DNA from 2 places in the Agrobacterium larrymoorei genome. Region 2 is predicted to be linked to the other one. Evidence: riboswitches for the same ligand, from Rfam matches in the RefSeq annotation. Region 2 holds a riboswitch; the other holds the start of a gene.
The links. A riboswitch is a leader RNA that binds a small molecule or an ion and turns the genes downstream of it on or off. The one in region 2 is predicted to bind thiamine pyrophosphate.
Positions count from the first base shown of each region.

Region 1: another riboswitch for thiamine pyrophosphate. It lies ahead of thiB (thiamine ABC transporter substrate binding subunit); the one in region 2 lies ahead of CFBP5473_RS19920 (hydroxyethylthiazole kinase).

Region 1 covers NZ_CP039691.1:397,479-404,931, forward strand. Annotated here, with positions in the region: gene CFBP5473_RS01840 (M48 family metalloprotease) at 1-1,429, opposite strand, end outside; gene CFBP5473_RS01845 (thiamine ABC transporter ATP-binding protein) at 1,684-2,400, opposite strand; gene thiP (thiamine/thiamine pyrophosphate ABC transporter permease ThiP) at 2,397-4,022, opposite strand; gene thiB (thiamine ABC transporter substrate binding subunit) at 4,042-5,055, opposite strand; TPP riboswitch at 5,095-5,203, opposite strand; gene CFBP5473_RS01860 (VOC family protein) at 5,249-5,641, opposite strand; gene CFBP5473_RS01865 (ABC-F family ATP-binding cassette domain-containing protein) at 5,737-7,453, opposite strand, start outside.
Region 2 covers NZ_CP039692.1:1,220,495-1,227,947, reverse strand. Annotated here, with positions in the region: gene pdxA (4-hydroxythreonine-4-phosphate dehydrogenase PdxA) at 1-34, shown strand, start outside; gene CFBP5473_RS19945 (dihydrodipicolinate synthase family protein) at 27-941, shown strand; gene CFBP5473_RS19940 (iron-containing alcohol dehydrogenase) at 953-2,077, shown strand; gene CFBP5473_RS19935 (four-carbon acid sugar kinase family protein) at 2,272-3,330, shown strand; gene CFBP5473_RS19930 (FadR/GntR family transcriptional regulator) at 3,318-4,055, shown strand; gene CFBP5473_RS19925 (LysR family transcriptional regulator) at 4,282-5,220, shown strand; TPP riboswitch at 5,278-5,380, shown strand; gene CFBP5473_RS19920 (hydroxyethylthiazole kinase) at 5,447-6,184, shown strand; gene thiE (thiamine phosphate synthase) at 6,171-6,830, shown strand; gene thiD (bifunctional hydroxymethylpyrimidine kinase/phosphomethylpyrimidine kinase) at 6,827-7,453, shown strand, end outside.

The DNA of each region.
Region 1 (7,453 bases), on a different replicon from region 2:
TACCCATCATGCGCGCGGCGAGAGACGCAACAGTTTCGCCGGGCTTTACGGTTATTACCCGCACGCGAAGCGGCTTCAGCGCGGCTATTTCCGATGGCGTCATCTTGCGGAAGCTGGAACGCAGAACGTTCGCCACCGTATCCAGCTGTGGGCTACCCTTTGGCACCGCCGTCAGGAAGCGGAAAATCTGGTCACCGACGCGAATGACGGTGACATCGAAATCCCATTTGTCCGCGCTGGCGCGGGCCGTGGCGGCGGGCAGTCCATTCACCTGAATTTCGCGAACCGTTTCCGGCAGCAAACCGGCAACCCAGCCGCTGGTCAAGTAATTCGGCAGGCTCGTCTGCTTGGGGTCGGCCACACCGTCGAATCGAATGGCCATATCGCCCGGCCCCGTCGCCAGAACGGCTTCGACCTTATTGTCGATCTGGAAACCGTCCGGTACATCGAAGCGAATGCCGAGATTGCCGTGCAGGAACGTGTTGCCGCGGACATAACCTTCCTGCGGGCTATCGCCATAAAGCAAACCATCGATACCATTCAGGAACCAGTCGCGACCCTTGTCACCCACCTCGCCTTCCTGCCCGAAGGCGCGGGCATGGCGCTTGGCAAGCTCAATACGCTGCGGCGTGTTCGGGTGGCTCGAAAGAAAGTCGAGGCTCTGGTCGCTATCCGGATCGGCGGAGGTGAAGCGCGCATAGGCCGCCATGGAATCGAGGAAGCGGGGAGAGGCGTAGGGGTCATAGCCCGCCTCGCCCAGCATCCGAACGCCGATGACATCCGCCTGCAATTCCTGCTGGCGCGAGAAGGCGGCAAGACGCAGCTTGCCGCGCGCAAGCGCCTGCTTGCCAGCAAGATCACTGGACAGAACTTCCGCCACCACACGGCTCGCGATGACTTCGGCCTCTTCGCGGCGCTGACGCTCGATGCCGTGGTTGGCCGTTACGTGACCCATTTCATGCGAAAGAACGGCTGCGACTTCCGACGCATCATTGGCAAGCGCCAGAAGACCGCGCGTCACATAGAGGTAGCCGCCCGGAAGGGCGAAGGCGTTGATCGCCGGAGAATTCAAGATGGTGATGCGATAGGACTGCTGCGGGTTTTCAGAAACCGCCGTCAGCGCACCTGCAATTCTGGCAACGAGACGTTCGGTCTTGTCGTCATGATATTCGCCGCCATAGCTCGCCACGATGCGCGGATGCTCACGCGCGCCCATCTGCGCGCGCGGATCGTTCTTCTGCACCTCTTCCACGGTTTGCGGATTGTCGGACGGTTTCAGCGAAGACTGGTAGGCGGGGCTGAACAGCGACTGGCAGGACGTAAGCATAAGCGATGCTGCGGTCAGGGCGATAATGCCCCGGCCCGACCTGACCCTGTTTACAATTGTCTGACCGGAGGTGCGGCCCTCTAAGGCCTTCACACGCGTCATCATTCTGCCAGTCTGCTCCTAACGTTCCTGATCATCCGTTATAAGCAGACCAGAATACCAGATTTACCCCGATGGGCACACAAATGCTCGAACTGCGAAAACGATCCATAGCGTGGAAATATTCTGACGAAAGATGGTGTCGGCATATTTCTCAAATAGTTGGTTCAGATTCGCAAGTGCAAAATATGCGGACCATCAGTGTGTATTTGCAGGGTTGACACCGCGCCGCGTCCAAATTGTGGCACTGCGGCAGGCTAAAGATCAAGAAAAGTACCGATTTCGTGAATATCCGTCGCAGCGAAGAAAGACTGCGTGTCTCCCTGAAAAACGATTCTGCCGGAGCCAAGAAAAACCACCTCATCGGCAAGACGACGTATGTCATCCGGGTGATGAGTGACGAGTAGAACCGTATTGTTACTTTCCAGATGCAACTCTTTCAAAAGCGCCGCCATGCCCGCCCGCAGACCCGGATCGAGCGCTGCGAAAGGCTCGTCCAGCAGCATGATGGATCGCTTGCGCACGAGCGCGCGGGCAAGCGCGGCGCGCTGACGCTCACCGCCCGACATGCTGGAAGGCAGCCTTTTCTCGAAACCGGCAAGCCCCACCCGTTCCAAAGCGGTCCTGATGGATTCACGTTGCGCCTGCGAAAGCCGAAGCGATGGATCGATGCCAAGCCCGACATTGGTGAAGACATCCAGATGCGCGAAGAGATTATTGTCCTGAAAGATCAGCGAAACCGGACGCTCGGCAGGATCGTGATTGCTCACATCCTCTTGCCCGATCAGAACGCGCCCGGAATCCGGCTTTTCGAAACCGGCAACGAGATTGAGCAGTGTCGACTTGCCTGAACCGGATGGCCCAACGACCGCCGTTACCTTGCCGCTTTCGAACAGGCAATCGAAGGAAAAATCCTGTTCGCCCAGCGTCAGCGCTACCTTGTCCAGACGGACGCCCGATGCCTGCTCACTCATGCCGCCGCCTTTGCTGGATTGGATTGTCGCGAGACACCGCCCGCCGCCAGACACAGGCAGATGACACCCAGAATGAAGGCATAGCCCGCCGCATCATTGGTTCTGTAACTGCCCATATTGCTGTAGACCAGCCAAGGCAACGTCACGAAACTCTCAGAGCCGAAAAGTGCAACGGCACCGAGATCACCCAGTGAAAGCGCCATCGCGAAGGAAAAGGCCATGGCGAACGGACGCCAGAGCACTGGCCAGTCGATAAGGCGGAAACGCGACAGACCACTCATGCCGAGACTTGCCGATAGCTTCCCCGTTCGAGCCTGATGCGTGATGAAGGCTGGCTCTAGCACCCGCATGACAAAGGGCAAGGCCATCAGCATATTGATGAGTGCCACCAGCGCCGGAGCATAAACCGCGACATCGCCAAGCGGACGCAGGAGCAGAAACCAGCCGCTGCCAAGAACGACGGGCGGCAGGAGGAGAACGAGTGATGCGCCTGCGCCGAAAGAGGCGGACAGGAATCTGGCGGATACACCCGCTTTCCTGTTTTCGGTGATTACCTGACGCGCCCGGCTGAGAGCGACCGAAATCAACGTTGCCAGCAACGCCGAGACGACCGCAATCGACAGGCTGGTCAAAGCCGCACGAAGAAAAATCTGCGTGCCGAGAAGCCGCGTTAAATCTGCTGTTACGCCTGAGGCCGCTACCGCGACCAAAGGCAAGCCAACCCAAAGGATCAAGAGCAGAATTGCCGTTGCATCCCACAGGCGCGTTAGAATGCGGCCACCATCGAACCGTCTTGCGTTACGCCCATACGTTTGCCCTTCGGCATCCGCTACAGGCAAAAGCGAGAGAAGCACGAGCAGAAGGCCCGTCATGACGATTTGCATCAATGACAGGGCGATGGCGCGCGGCGGATCGAAATCGAACCGAAGCGCCTGATAGATCGCAACCTCGATAGTCGTCGCTGCTGGCCCTCCGCCAAGCAGCAGGACGAGGGTAAAGCTGGTGGCGCAGAGCATGAAGATGAGACCCGCAACACCCGGCACCAGCCGCTGAACGACCGGCCATTCGATAAAGCGAAAAACGGACCATGAGCCCATGCCAAGGCTGGCGCTCATCCGCCAGTACTCGCCCGGTATTCTCTCAAGCCCTGCCAGAAAGAAGCGCACGGCAAGCGGCAGATTGAAGAAGACATGGGCGATGAGAATGCCAGACAAGCCATAAATACTGAAGGGCTGCTCCGCACCCGCGGCCAGCAGCGCCGTGTTCAGCAAACCCTGCCTGCCCCAGATGGAAATCAACCCGAGAGCGCCTACAATGACTGGCAACCCCATGGGAACCGCCATCAACCGTATGATCCAGATGCGACCGGGAAAATCGGCCTGACGCGCCAGCGCCAGCGCCACGGGCAATCCAAGAACGACTGAAAGCACAGTCGAAAGCGTCGCCTGCCAGAGCGTGAAGCGTAGGATGCGCAACGTATAGGTATCGAAAAGAGCCTCCGAAGCAGCACCCGTATCGAAAGCCAGCAGCGCAGCGACGGCGAGCCCAATGAACAGAAGCACGGTGATGAATGCCGCCGTGCCGCCGATCAAGAACCTGCGTCTGTCGCTGCGCGCGATCATGTAACGCGACCTTTCGCGCTTACTTCACGCTCATGGCCGTCAGCCATTCGTCGATCCACGCCTTGCGGTTCTTTGCCACCTCTTCAGGCGACATCAGGAACGTCTTCGTCGGCTGGACGAGCTTGCTGAATGCATCCGGCAACGGTTGGGACGTTGCCGTCACCGGCATCATCCAGTTGTTTTCCGGAATCGCATCCTGAAAGCCCGGCGTCAGAATGAAAGCGAGGAACTGCTTGGCAAGCTCCTTGTCCGGCGCATTCTTCAGAATACCGGCCACTTCGATCTGGATGTAATGGCCTTCCTCGAAGCTCGCTGCCTGATACCGCTCGCTATGCTCGGCAACCATGTGATAGGCAGGAGAGGTGGTGTAGGAAAGCACCATCGGCACCTCGCCCTTGGTGAACAGGCCGTAGGATTCCGACCATCCCGGCGTCACCGTCAAAACGCGGTTCTTGAGCTTCGCCCAGGCTTCCGGCGCCTTATCTCCGTAGATCGATTTCACCCAGAGCAGAAGCCCGAGGCCCGGCGTCGATGTGCGCGGGTCCTGAATGGCAATCTTCTGGGACGGGTCGCCCTCGACCAGTTCCTTCATGCTTTTCGGCGGGTTCTTCGTCACCTGCGTATCGTAGACGACGGCGAAGTGGCCGTAATCATAGGGAACGAACACATCATCCTTGAAGCCGCCCGGCACCTTTGCGGAAGAACTATCGATCCCCGAAGCTTCGAAAAGTCCGGTTTGCTTTGCCTCGGCAATGAGGTTCGTATCGAGACCCACGACGACATCCGCCTTGGAGCCCGTACCTTCCAGCTTCAGCCGGTTGAGCAGCGCAACACCATCGGCCACACCGACGAAATTGACGGTGCAATTGCAGGTTTTTTCGAAAGCCTCCTTGACCTTGGGGCCGGGACCCCATTCGGAAACGAAGCTTTCGTAAGTATAGACCGTCAGTACCTTCTTATCCTGCGCTGCGGCGAGGCCGGGCAGAAGAAACGACGAGGCAACAAGGCCAGACAGGAACAAACGACGCAGCATCAGACACCTCCTCGAATGGGCAAACGGGAATAGGCGTCTGGATGGAAGCCGTCTAATCCCTCCGCCGGTGTTAACCGGATCAGGTTCTTCGGGTTGGCAGATGCCTCTCAGCCCTGTCTCTCAAGACAAAGCACCCCGTTAGATCTTCGCGAAGATGTAATCGCACATGAGGCCGTTGGCAAGGCGCAAGCCGTTACGCCTGCTCGGTCATATGCACCAGTTCCCAGACATGCCCGTCAGGATCCTGAAAGCTGCCTGCATACATGAAGCCATGATCCTGCACCGGCTTCCATTCGCGCCCGCCCGAAGAGAGCGCCGTCGCCAGCATGCTGTCTATCTCGTCGCGGCTGGAGGCTGAAAGGCAGGTCAAGACTTCGGTGCTGCTATTGGCATCCGCAATATCGCCGTTGATGAAGTCCCGGAACCGCTCTTCCTGAAGAAGCATGACGAAGATGTTCTTCTCCACGATCATGCAGAGCGTGCGCTCATCCGAATATTCCGGATTGAAACTGAAGCCGAGCGCGGTGAAGAACGCTTTCGACGCCTCGATATTCTTGACCGGTAAATTGACGAAAATCATGCGCATGGTCTGGGTTCCTCCCGTTTTGAATAGGAAAACGTAAATTCGCTTACCTGTCAAAGACGGTTAAGGAGAGACGATCCCAACAAGAGCAGGAATTTTTATCCTTCCAGCTCTTCCCGCAGCATCTCCAGTTCCAGCCACTCTTCTTCCATGGCCTCCAGCTTGTGCCTTAGCTTTGCCATCTCGTCGGCCAGCTTGTTGAATGCGCCGGGGTCTTTGGCGAAGAGCTGCGGATCGGCCATGCGTTCCTCACGCTTGGCAATTTCGCCCTGCGTCTGCTCCATCTCCTTGGGCAGATTTTCGAGCGCGAATTTCTGCTTGAAGGACAGCTTGCCCTTGGCCTTGGACGGTTCCGAAGCCGCAGCAGTGCTTGCGGTGGATTTCGCCTTATCCTGCTTTTCCGCCCGGCGCTTGTCATCGGCAGCGCCTTTGCGCTGCGCCATCATATCGGAATAGCCGCCAGCATATTCGATCCAGCGTCCATCCGGCGCATCCGGGTTGGCGGGTGCGATGGTTGAGGTCACCGTGCGGTCGAGGAAATCGCGGTCGTGGCTGACGAGAATGACGGTGCCGGAAAAATTCGCGACGATTTCCTGCAACAGATCGAGCGTCTCGATATCGAGATCGTTCGTCGGCTCATCGAGGATCAGAAGATTGGTCGGCTTGGCTAGAATGCGCGCCAGAATGAGGCGTGCACGCTCACCGCCGGAAAGCTTGCGGATCGGCGTGCGCGCCTGTTCCGGCTGGAACAGGAAGTCCTTCATATAGCCGGTCACATGCTTGACCTCGCCATTGACCAGCAGGTTGTCGCCGCGCCCGTCCGTCAGGTAATGAGCAAGCGTATCCTCGAGGTTCAGGTCCTCACGCTTCTGGTCGAGAGTGGCGATTTCGAGCTTGGTGCCGAGCTTCACCGTGCCGCTATCCGGTTCCAGCTGGCCCGTCAGCATCTTCAGAAGCGTCGTCTTGCCAGCACCATTGGGGCCGACGAAGCCGATGCAATCGCCGCGATTGACGCGCAGGGAGAAGGGCGCAACGATGGTGCGATCCCCATAGGACTTGGTGATGGTATCCGCTTCGATCACCAGCTTGCCGGATTCGCGACCCTCCGTAACCGTTGCCTGCACGGTACCCTGTGGGCCGGTGTGCCCGCGATAGGCCGCGCGCATGTCCCGCAGTTCGCCCACACGGCGCATGTTGCGCTTGCGCCGCGCCGTGACGCCATAGCGCATCCAGTGTTCTTCACGCTCGATAGCCTTGCCGAGTTTGTGCTGTTCCAGCTCTTCCTCTTCCAGAACCTTGTCGCGCCATTCCTCGAAATGGGCAAAGCCGCGATTGAGGCGACGGGATTGCCCGCGGTCGAGCCACACCGTTGCCGTCGAAACCTTTTCAAGAAAGCGGCGGTCGTGCGAGATCAGCACCAGCGCGCTGCGCGTCTGCTGCAATTCGCCTTCCAGCCATTCTATGGTGGGCAGATCGAGATGGTTGGTCGGCTCGTCCAACATCAGGATATCCGGCTGCGGCGCCATGACGCGCGCAAGCGCTGCGCGACGGGCTTCTCCACCGGAAAGGCTCGCCGGATTTTCCTGTCCGGTCAGCCCCAGATGCTCCAGAAGATAGGTGACGCGATAGGCATCATCCCCCGGCCCGAGACCGGATTCCGCATAGGCCTGCACCGTCTCGTAACCACCAAAATCCGGTGCCTGCTCCAGATAACGGATCGTAGCGGAGGGATGGCGAAAAACCTCTCCGGACTGTGCCTCCACCAGACCGGCAGCAATCTTCATCAGCGTCGATTTGCCGGAACCGTTGCGACCG
Region 2 (7,453 bases):
GCTGATTGCAGGAAAGAAGAAGAACAATGGCTAATGCATTCGATATCAGCGGCGTCTATTCCGCCGCAACGACAGCAATCGCGGAAGACGGCACGCCGGATTTCCGCCTGTTCACTGCCCATTGCAAGGCGCTGATCGAAGAGGGCTGCGATGGCGTGGCGCTTCTCGGCACGACGGGCGAGGCCAATTCCTTCGGCCTCAAGCAGCGCATGGACATTCTGGAAAAGGCGATTGCAGGCGGCGTGCCCGCAGCAAAGCTTCTGCCCGGCACGGCGCAGACGGCTGTTTCCGACACCATCGAACTCACTCGCCATGCGGTGGAAGCAGGCGTTCCCGCCGTCGTTCTGCTGCCGCCCTTCTATTACAAGGGCGTGAGCGCCGAGGGCATCTACCGCGCCTATGCCAAGGTGATCGAAGGGGTGAAGGATAATCGCCTCAAGGTCATCCTCTACCATATTCCGCAGGTTTCCGGCGTCGCCATTCCGCATGATGTGATTGCACGTCTGCGCAAGAATTTCCCCGGCGTGGTCGTCGGCATCAAGGATAGCTCCGGCGATCTGGACAATATGAAGGCCATGGTTGCCGCCTTCCCCGGCTTCGGCGTTCTGGCCGGTGCCGACCCGGTGCTGCTGCCGCTGTTGCAGGTGGGTGGCGCTGGCTGCATCACCGCAAGTTCCAACCTCGTTGCATCAGATCTTCGCATCGTCTTCGACAACTGGAACGTCGCGGGCAAGGAAGATGTCGTGAAGGCCGCGCAGGACCGCATCGTCGCTTGGCGTGAACTGACCAATTCCTATGTGCAGCTTCCAACCGTGAAAGCCATGGTGGCGAAGCGTCGCGGCGATAATGGCTGGCTGCGCGTGCACCCGCCACTGGTGGAGCTATCCGAGGCGGAACGCGAAACCGTCTGGGCGCGCATGGATGCGCTGGAACAGCAGTAAGGAGCAGGATCATGGATGCCATGGCACGGCCAATAACACTGCATCAGCCGAAGCGACTGGAAATCGGCGCGGGCGCTTCTTCCAAGCTTGGAGAATGGGCCGCAGGCACCAAGCGCGTGCTGGTGATCGCCACCGAACACACGGTCGGCTTCGTCGACCGGCTGAAGCTATCCGGCGATATCGAGGTCTTCTCGAACACTCCGCCGGAGCCGGATGACAAGGCGCTGGATGCGGCCCTGGCAACGGCGCGGGCGCTGAAACCCGAACTGGTCGTCGGCCTCGGCGGCGGCTCGGTGCTGGATGTGGCCAAGCTCGTTGCAGCCTTGTGGGATGGCAACCAGTCTCTGGATCATGTCGTCGGCCCCAACAAGGTGGCTGGCAGACGCACCGCGCTGGCGCAGGTCGCGACGACTGCAGGTACTGGTTCCGAAGCCGGTATCCGCGCGCTGATTACCGATAGCGCAACGCATTCGAAAAAGGCAGTGGAAAGCCCGCATCTGCTGGCAGATATCGCCATTCTCGACCCTGAACTGACATGGTCCGTTCCGCCGGCGGTAACGGCTGCAACCGGTATCGACGCCATGGCCCATTGCGTCGAAGCCTTCACCAACATCAACGCCCACGACCTGATCGATGGTTACGCCCGCATGGGCATCCGCCTCGTCGGCAAATATCTGGCCCGTGCTGTGGAAAACGGCAAGGATACCGAAGCGCGCGCGGGCATGATGCTCGCCTCCTATTACGGCGGCATCTGCCTCGGCCCGGTCAATACGGCAGCGGGCCATGCGCTGGCCTACCCGCTCGGAACCCGGCTGGGCCTTCCCCACGGCCTGGCAAACGCCATCATCTTCCCGCACGTGCTGGCCTTCAACGTGCCTGCCCGCGCAGAGAAGACCGCAGAAGTGCTCGAAGCGCTCGGTCTTGCGGTCGCGAAAGACCCGGAAGGTGTGCTCGATGCTGCCTATGGCTTCTGCAAGGCACTCGGCGTGGAGATGCGGCTTTCGGCGCATAAGGCGCAGGAAGCGGACCTTTCAGACTGGGCAACGGAGGCCCACGCCATCCGGCGGCTGATGAACAATAACCCGCGGGATATGTCGGTGGAGGACGTGCTGGGGGTTTATCGGGCGGCTTATTGAGAGGACGCGGTTTGGCGGGTGGCGCTCCCGCCCACCGCCGTCATGCTCGGGCTTGACCCGAGCATCCACCGACGTCTCGCCACCCGCAACGTGGATGGATCCTCGGGTCAAGCCCGAGGATGACGCAAGAGGGGAGGTCAATGCGAGAGCCGGGACCTCCCTATCGCGACATCGATACAAGGAATGAAACAGGAATGAGCAGGCATTTCGACAGGCTTTTGATCGTGGCGGATGATCTGACGGGCGCGCTGGATACGGCAGCGCCTTTTGCCGCTGCAGGAAAGAAAGTCACCGTCGTTGCCGATCAACGCTTCATTGCGGAAGCCATCGAAAGCGATGCCGCCGTCATAACCGTCACCACGCGAAGCCGTGAAATTCCGGCGGGTGAGGCAGCGCAACGGGTCGCAGCCGTTAAAGCCGCACTCAAACCCGGCATCCGGCTGTTCAAGAAGGTCGATTCCCGGCTGAAAGGCAATCTTGAGGAGGAGCTCGAGGCGCTGGGATTCGAGCGCGCGGTGGTGCTGCCCGGCATTCCGGAATTCGGGCGCATTGTGCGCAACGGCATGATCGAAGGATTCGGGGTGGCGGCCCCGATTTCGATTGCGGAGAAGCTTGGACGGCTGGCGGCGCGATGCCGTTTTCCGGACACGACAACGCCAGAGGAAATGCGGGCAGTGGCTGACGGCATTCAGCCGGATGAGCTGTTGGTCGGCGCGCTGTCGCTGGCAAAAGCCATTGCGGGGGGTGCCTCTACGGAGGCCCAGCCAATTTCCTATCCCACACACCGCGTCGTCATGGCGGTGGGTTCGCGCGACCCGATCACGCTGGAGCAGGTGTCGAAGCTTCGCGCCAGATATCCCGACCTTGCCTATCATGCCGCACCCAATGGGGTGATTTCTTCCAGTCAAACCCGGCAGGAAAATGCGGCAATCACGCTGTTGCAGGCGGTGCCCGCAGAAACGGAAGTCGCGGCAACTCAAGCTGCGGCGGCACTTTCCGCTTCCCTGGCAACCATGGTGCGGCAGGGTGACACCGTTCTGCTCTCCGGCGGGGCGACGGCGGAGGCCTATTTCGACGCGCAGGGCATTCATCTGCTGCGTTTCGTTGGCGAAGCAATGCCCGGCCTACCCGTTGCTGAAATGAATGGCACCTTCTACATTACCAAATCAGGCGGCTTCGGAGCGGAGGACACACTCGTCCGGCTGGCCGAGGCTGTAACAGGTGGAGAGGCTGAGAAAACATGGGGGCGATAGAACAGGTTTCTCATCGCAAGAGTTTGAGCGACGTCGTTTACGAACGGCTTCAGCATGCCATCAAGTCCGGCGCGTACAAGAATGACGAGCGCCTGCCGACGGAGCACGATCTTGCCGCCGAATTCGAAGTTTCCCGCCCCATTGTGCGCGATGCGCTGAAAAAGCTGCGCGACAAGGGCCTTGTCTATTCGCGGCAGGGTGCGGGCAGCTTCGTGCGCAGCATCGGCGTCAAGCAGGCGCTAGGCTTCAGCCCGCTGGAAAATATTGCCGATCTGCAGAACTGTTACGAATTTCGCATGACGGTGGAGCCGGAAGCAGCAGCCTGCGCGGCGGAGCGTTATGGCGAGGCGGAACTTGCCCTGATCAGCCGCGCGCTGGCTTCGCTGAAAGAAGCGACCAACCGTCAGCGGCACCGGGAAGATGCCGATTTCCAGTTTCATCTGGCAATCGCCAAGGCTTCCGGCAATACCTATTTCTCCACCGCCATGGAAGCGCTGAAGGATCATATTGCCGTCGGCATGCAGTTTCACGGGCTTTCGCTGAAGAATTCGATGCTTGGTCTTCGCCATGTCTATGACGAACACGCCGCCATTTACGAGGCGATCAAGAACCGCGATTGCGAGCTTTCCCGCCGGTTGATGCGCCAGCATCTCAACGGTTCGCGCGCGCGCCTATTCGAAGGCAAGAAGCCGGAACTGGCCGATCAGGAAAACGCGCAGTTGTGAAAATATAGCGCTTGCCACTGGAAGCGCCATCACCTACCACATTGAAAGGCCCTCGCGGTTTGGGTCTACGGGTGGGCAAATTATTTCACTTCCATACGGGCAAAACCCCTGAAACGTCCATTTCAGGTGATAAGAGCGTTTCCTTGTCGAATGGAAAGGCTCCAAGGTTTTGTTGAAGCCGCCGAAACATATGGTCGACTGAGACCGTGCCACCCAAGGCCTGAAAATGATTGAGAAATATCTGGATACCCGGCAGCTTGAAGCATTCGTTGCGGTGGTATCCATCGGAAGCATGACGGGCGCGGCAAAGGCTTTGGGCAAATCCCAGCCGGTCGTCAGCCGCCTCATCCAAGACCTCGAGCAGGATATCGGTTTCACCCTTCTGCACCGCAACGGACCGCGCATTGCGCCGACCGAGCAGGGCATTGCTTTCTTCTCGCAGGCCGAGCTTTTTCTTGGCGGGTTGCGCACGATCAGCGAAAGCGCAAGGCGGATCGATGATGCCGATACGCGGCCCATCGAAATCATGGCGGTGCCAGCCCTGGCCGCAAGCCTCGTGCCCACGGCACTCGCAAAGCTGCCAGAGCCTCTGTTTCCAAACCAGGTGCATGTGCGCAGCATCGCGTCCGAAAATGTCGTTCAGGCCGTGGTGGCGCGCACGGCGGATGTGGGCCTTGCAAGCCTTCCGCTGGATAATCCCGGTATAGACGTGCACTGGATCGGCGAAGTGCCCTGCGTTGCCATCGTTAGGCAGGATGATCCGCTGGCGCAGAATGACGTCATAACCCCGCTCGACCTTGCCCGCCGCCGCATCATCGCGCCTGCCAATCCCTACCGGTTGCGCATGCAGATCGAGCAGGCTTTCAGCGAGCAGGGCATAGAGTTGTACGGCATTGTCGATAGCAACGCGACCTATGTGTCCATGTCGCTTGCCCGCGCCGGGCTTGGGGTCGCCGTGGTCGAATCGATCACCGTCAGCGGGCTGCCGGTAAAAGACCTTGCCGTGCTGCCGCTTTCCTTCCACGTGCCCTTCCAATGGGGCGTGATCACCGCACTCGGCAGACCGGCGCGCACGACGATCGATCACCTGATCGATGCACTGGAAGAAAGCGCCCGGTCGCTGCCGGGCTTCCGCAAGCAGGCGGGACAGGCCGTCACTGCCTGAAGGCAATCGACGCTTCATGTGAAGCATTGACACATCTGCAAAAAAGCGACAGTTTCCGCTCATTCCGAGGGGAGCATCGAACGATGCTGAGATGGCGGTGAGCCGAACTCTTGAACCTGATCCGGGTTATGCCGGCGTAGGAACGGAACGGTCGCCGCTGCTGGCAAAGCTTTTCTTTTCTCCGCTCGAATGTGCCCTGATCTCAGCGTCTGGAGGCGATTGAGACATGTCGAGTTTTCCCACCGCTCAAACGGCGGCAGATCTTCTGGCGCGTGTGCGGGAGCGACGTCCGCGCGTTCATTGCCTGATGAATACGGTGGTGCAGAAGTTTACTGCAGACGGTATTACCGCCGTGGGCGGCATTCCTTCCATGACCTCTTCGGAAGAAGAGATCGAAAGTTTTGTTCGCAAGACAGACGCGCTGACGATCAATCTTGGCACGCTGGATGCTGAACGGCGCAAGGTTATCCGCATGGCGGTCTCGATTGCCAATGGGGAAGGCAAGCCGTGGATCGTGGACCCCGTTCATTGCGATTATTCGCCTTCTCGGCTGGATTTCACCCATGAGCTGGCGCAACTCAACCCATCCATCATGCGTGGAAATGCTGCCGAAATGGCCGTGATCGGCGATGTAGGCACGGCGCTTCGTATCCAGACAGGGGCTGTGGATCGTTTAAGCGATACAACCCGCAAAATCCGCATCGTCAACGGCCACTCCCTTATGGCGAAAGTAACGGGAACCGGGTGCCTTTCCGGTGGCGTGATTGCCGCCTTCATGGCGGTGGAAAACGACGTGATGCTGGCGGCTGCCGCAGCACTGACCGTGACCGGCGTTTCGGCTGAGATTGCAGCCCGGCATGCGCGCGGGCCGGGCAGTTTCGAAGCAGCGTTTCTGGATGCGCTCTTCAACCTTAACGGCAACGACATTCTCTCCCATGCAAGGATTGAACATGACGAAGATTGATTATCGGCTGAACGCGCTCGTTGATGCGTCGCTTGCAGATATTGCGCCTCTGCCGGAGCTTGCAGCCATTGCCGCGCGCCATGGCGCGACGATTATCCAGTACCGTGACAAGCACGCTTCCACCCGGCGCATGATCGAGCAGGCGAGGCTGATTGCGCAGGCTCTAAAAGGGACCGGCGTACCACTGGTGATCAATGACCGCGTGGATGTGGCTTTGGCTGCGGGCGCAGATGGCGTGCATCTGGGGGCAGATGACATAGAGACTGAGATGGCAAGACGGCTTTTGGGTGCCGAAGCCATCATAGGCCTGACGGTGAAATCGATGGCGGATGCTGAGCGCGTGGCTGAAACCTCTGCGGATTACGCCTGCATTGGTGGCGTGTTCGAGACCACATCCAAGGTCAATCCCGACCGCCCGGTCGGGCTGGAGGGGCTGAAGGAACTGCGAGATTTTCTAAGTCACAAGCGGCCCGACACGCCGGTTGGGGCCATTGCCGGGATCACGCTGGAACGTGTTCCTTCCATCATCGCCGCCGGAGCCGATGGTGTGGCGCTGATTTCCGCACTGTTCCGCGCGGAAAATATTGCTGCCGCGACCGAGGAATTTCGCCGGGCGGTAGATAAGGGTCTTGGAGCGCGCGCATGACGGCCATTGCATTGACCATTGCCGGTTCCGACAGCGGCGGCGGCGCCGGAGTACAGGCGGATATCAAGACCTTTTCGGCACTCGGCGTTTATGCATCGAGCGTGATTACGGCCATTACCGCGCAGAACACGAAGGGCGTGACCGCAGTCGAAGATGTATCTGCCGAAGTGATCGCAGCGCAGATGGACGCGGTCTTTTCCGATCTCGATATCAGGGCCGTGAAGATCGGCATGGTATCGCGCATCGATACGATCCGCATCATTGCAGAGCGGCTTAGCGGACAATCGCAGCCGGTGGTTCTCGATCCCGTCATGGTGGCGACATCCGGCGACCGGCTGTTGCGAGAGGAAGCGGTGGAAACGCTGCGCGCAGAACTGCTGCCACAGGCGCTGCTTGCAACGCCTAACCTTCCCGAAGCCGCGCTACTGACCGGCAGCCAAATCGCTGGTGACCGCAAGGCGACGATAAAGCAGGCCGAGCAAATTCTTGCGCTTGGAGCCCGCGCCGTGCTGATCAAGGGCGGGCATGGAAGCGGGCCGGAAAGCACCGATCTTCTTCTCGACGGGACGAGCGTGCAGGAGTTTTCCATGCCGCGCATCGAAACCACGAACGACCACGGAACA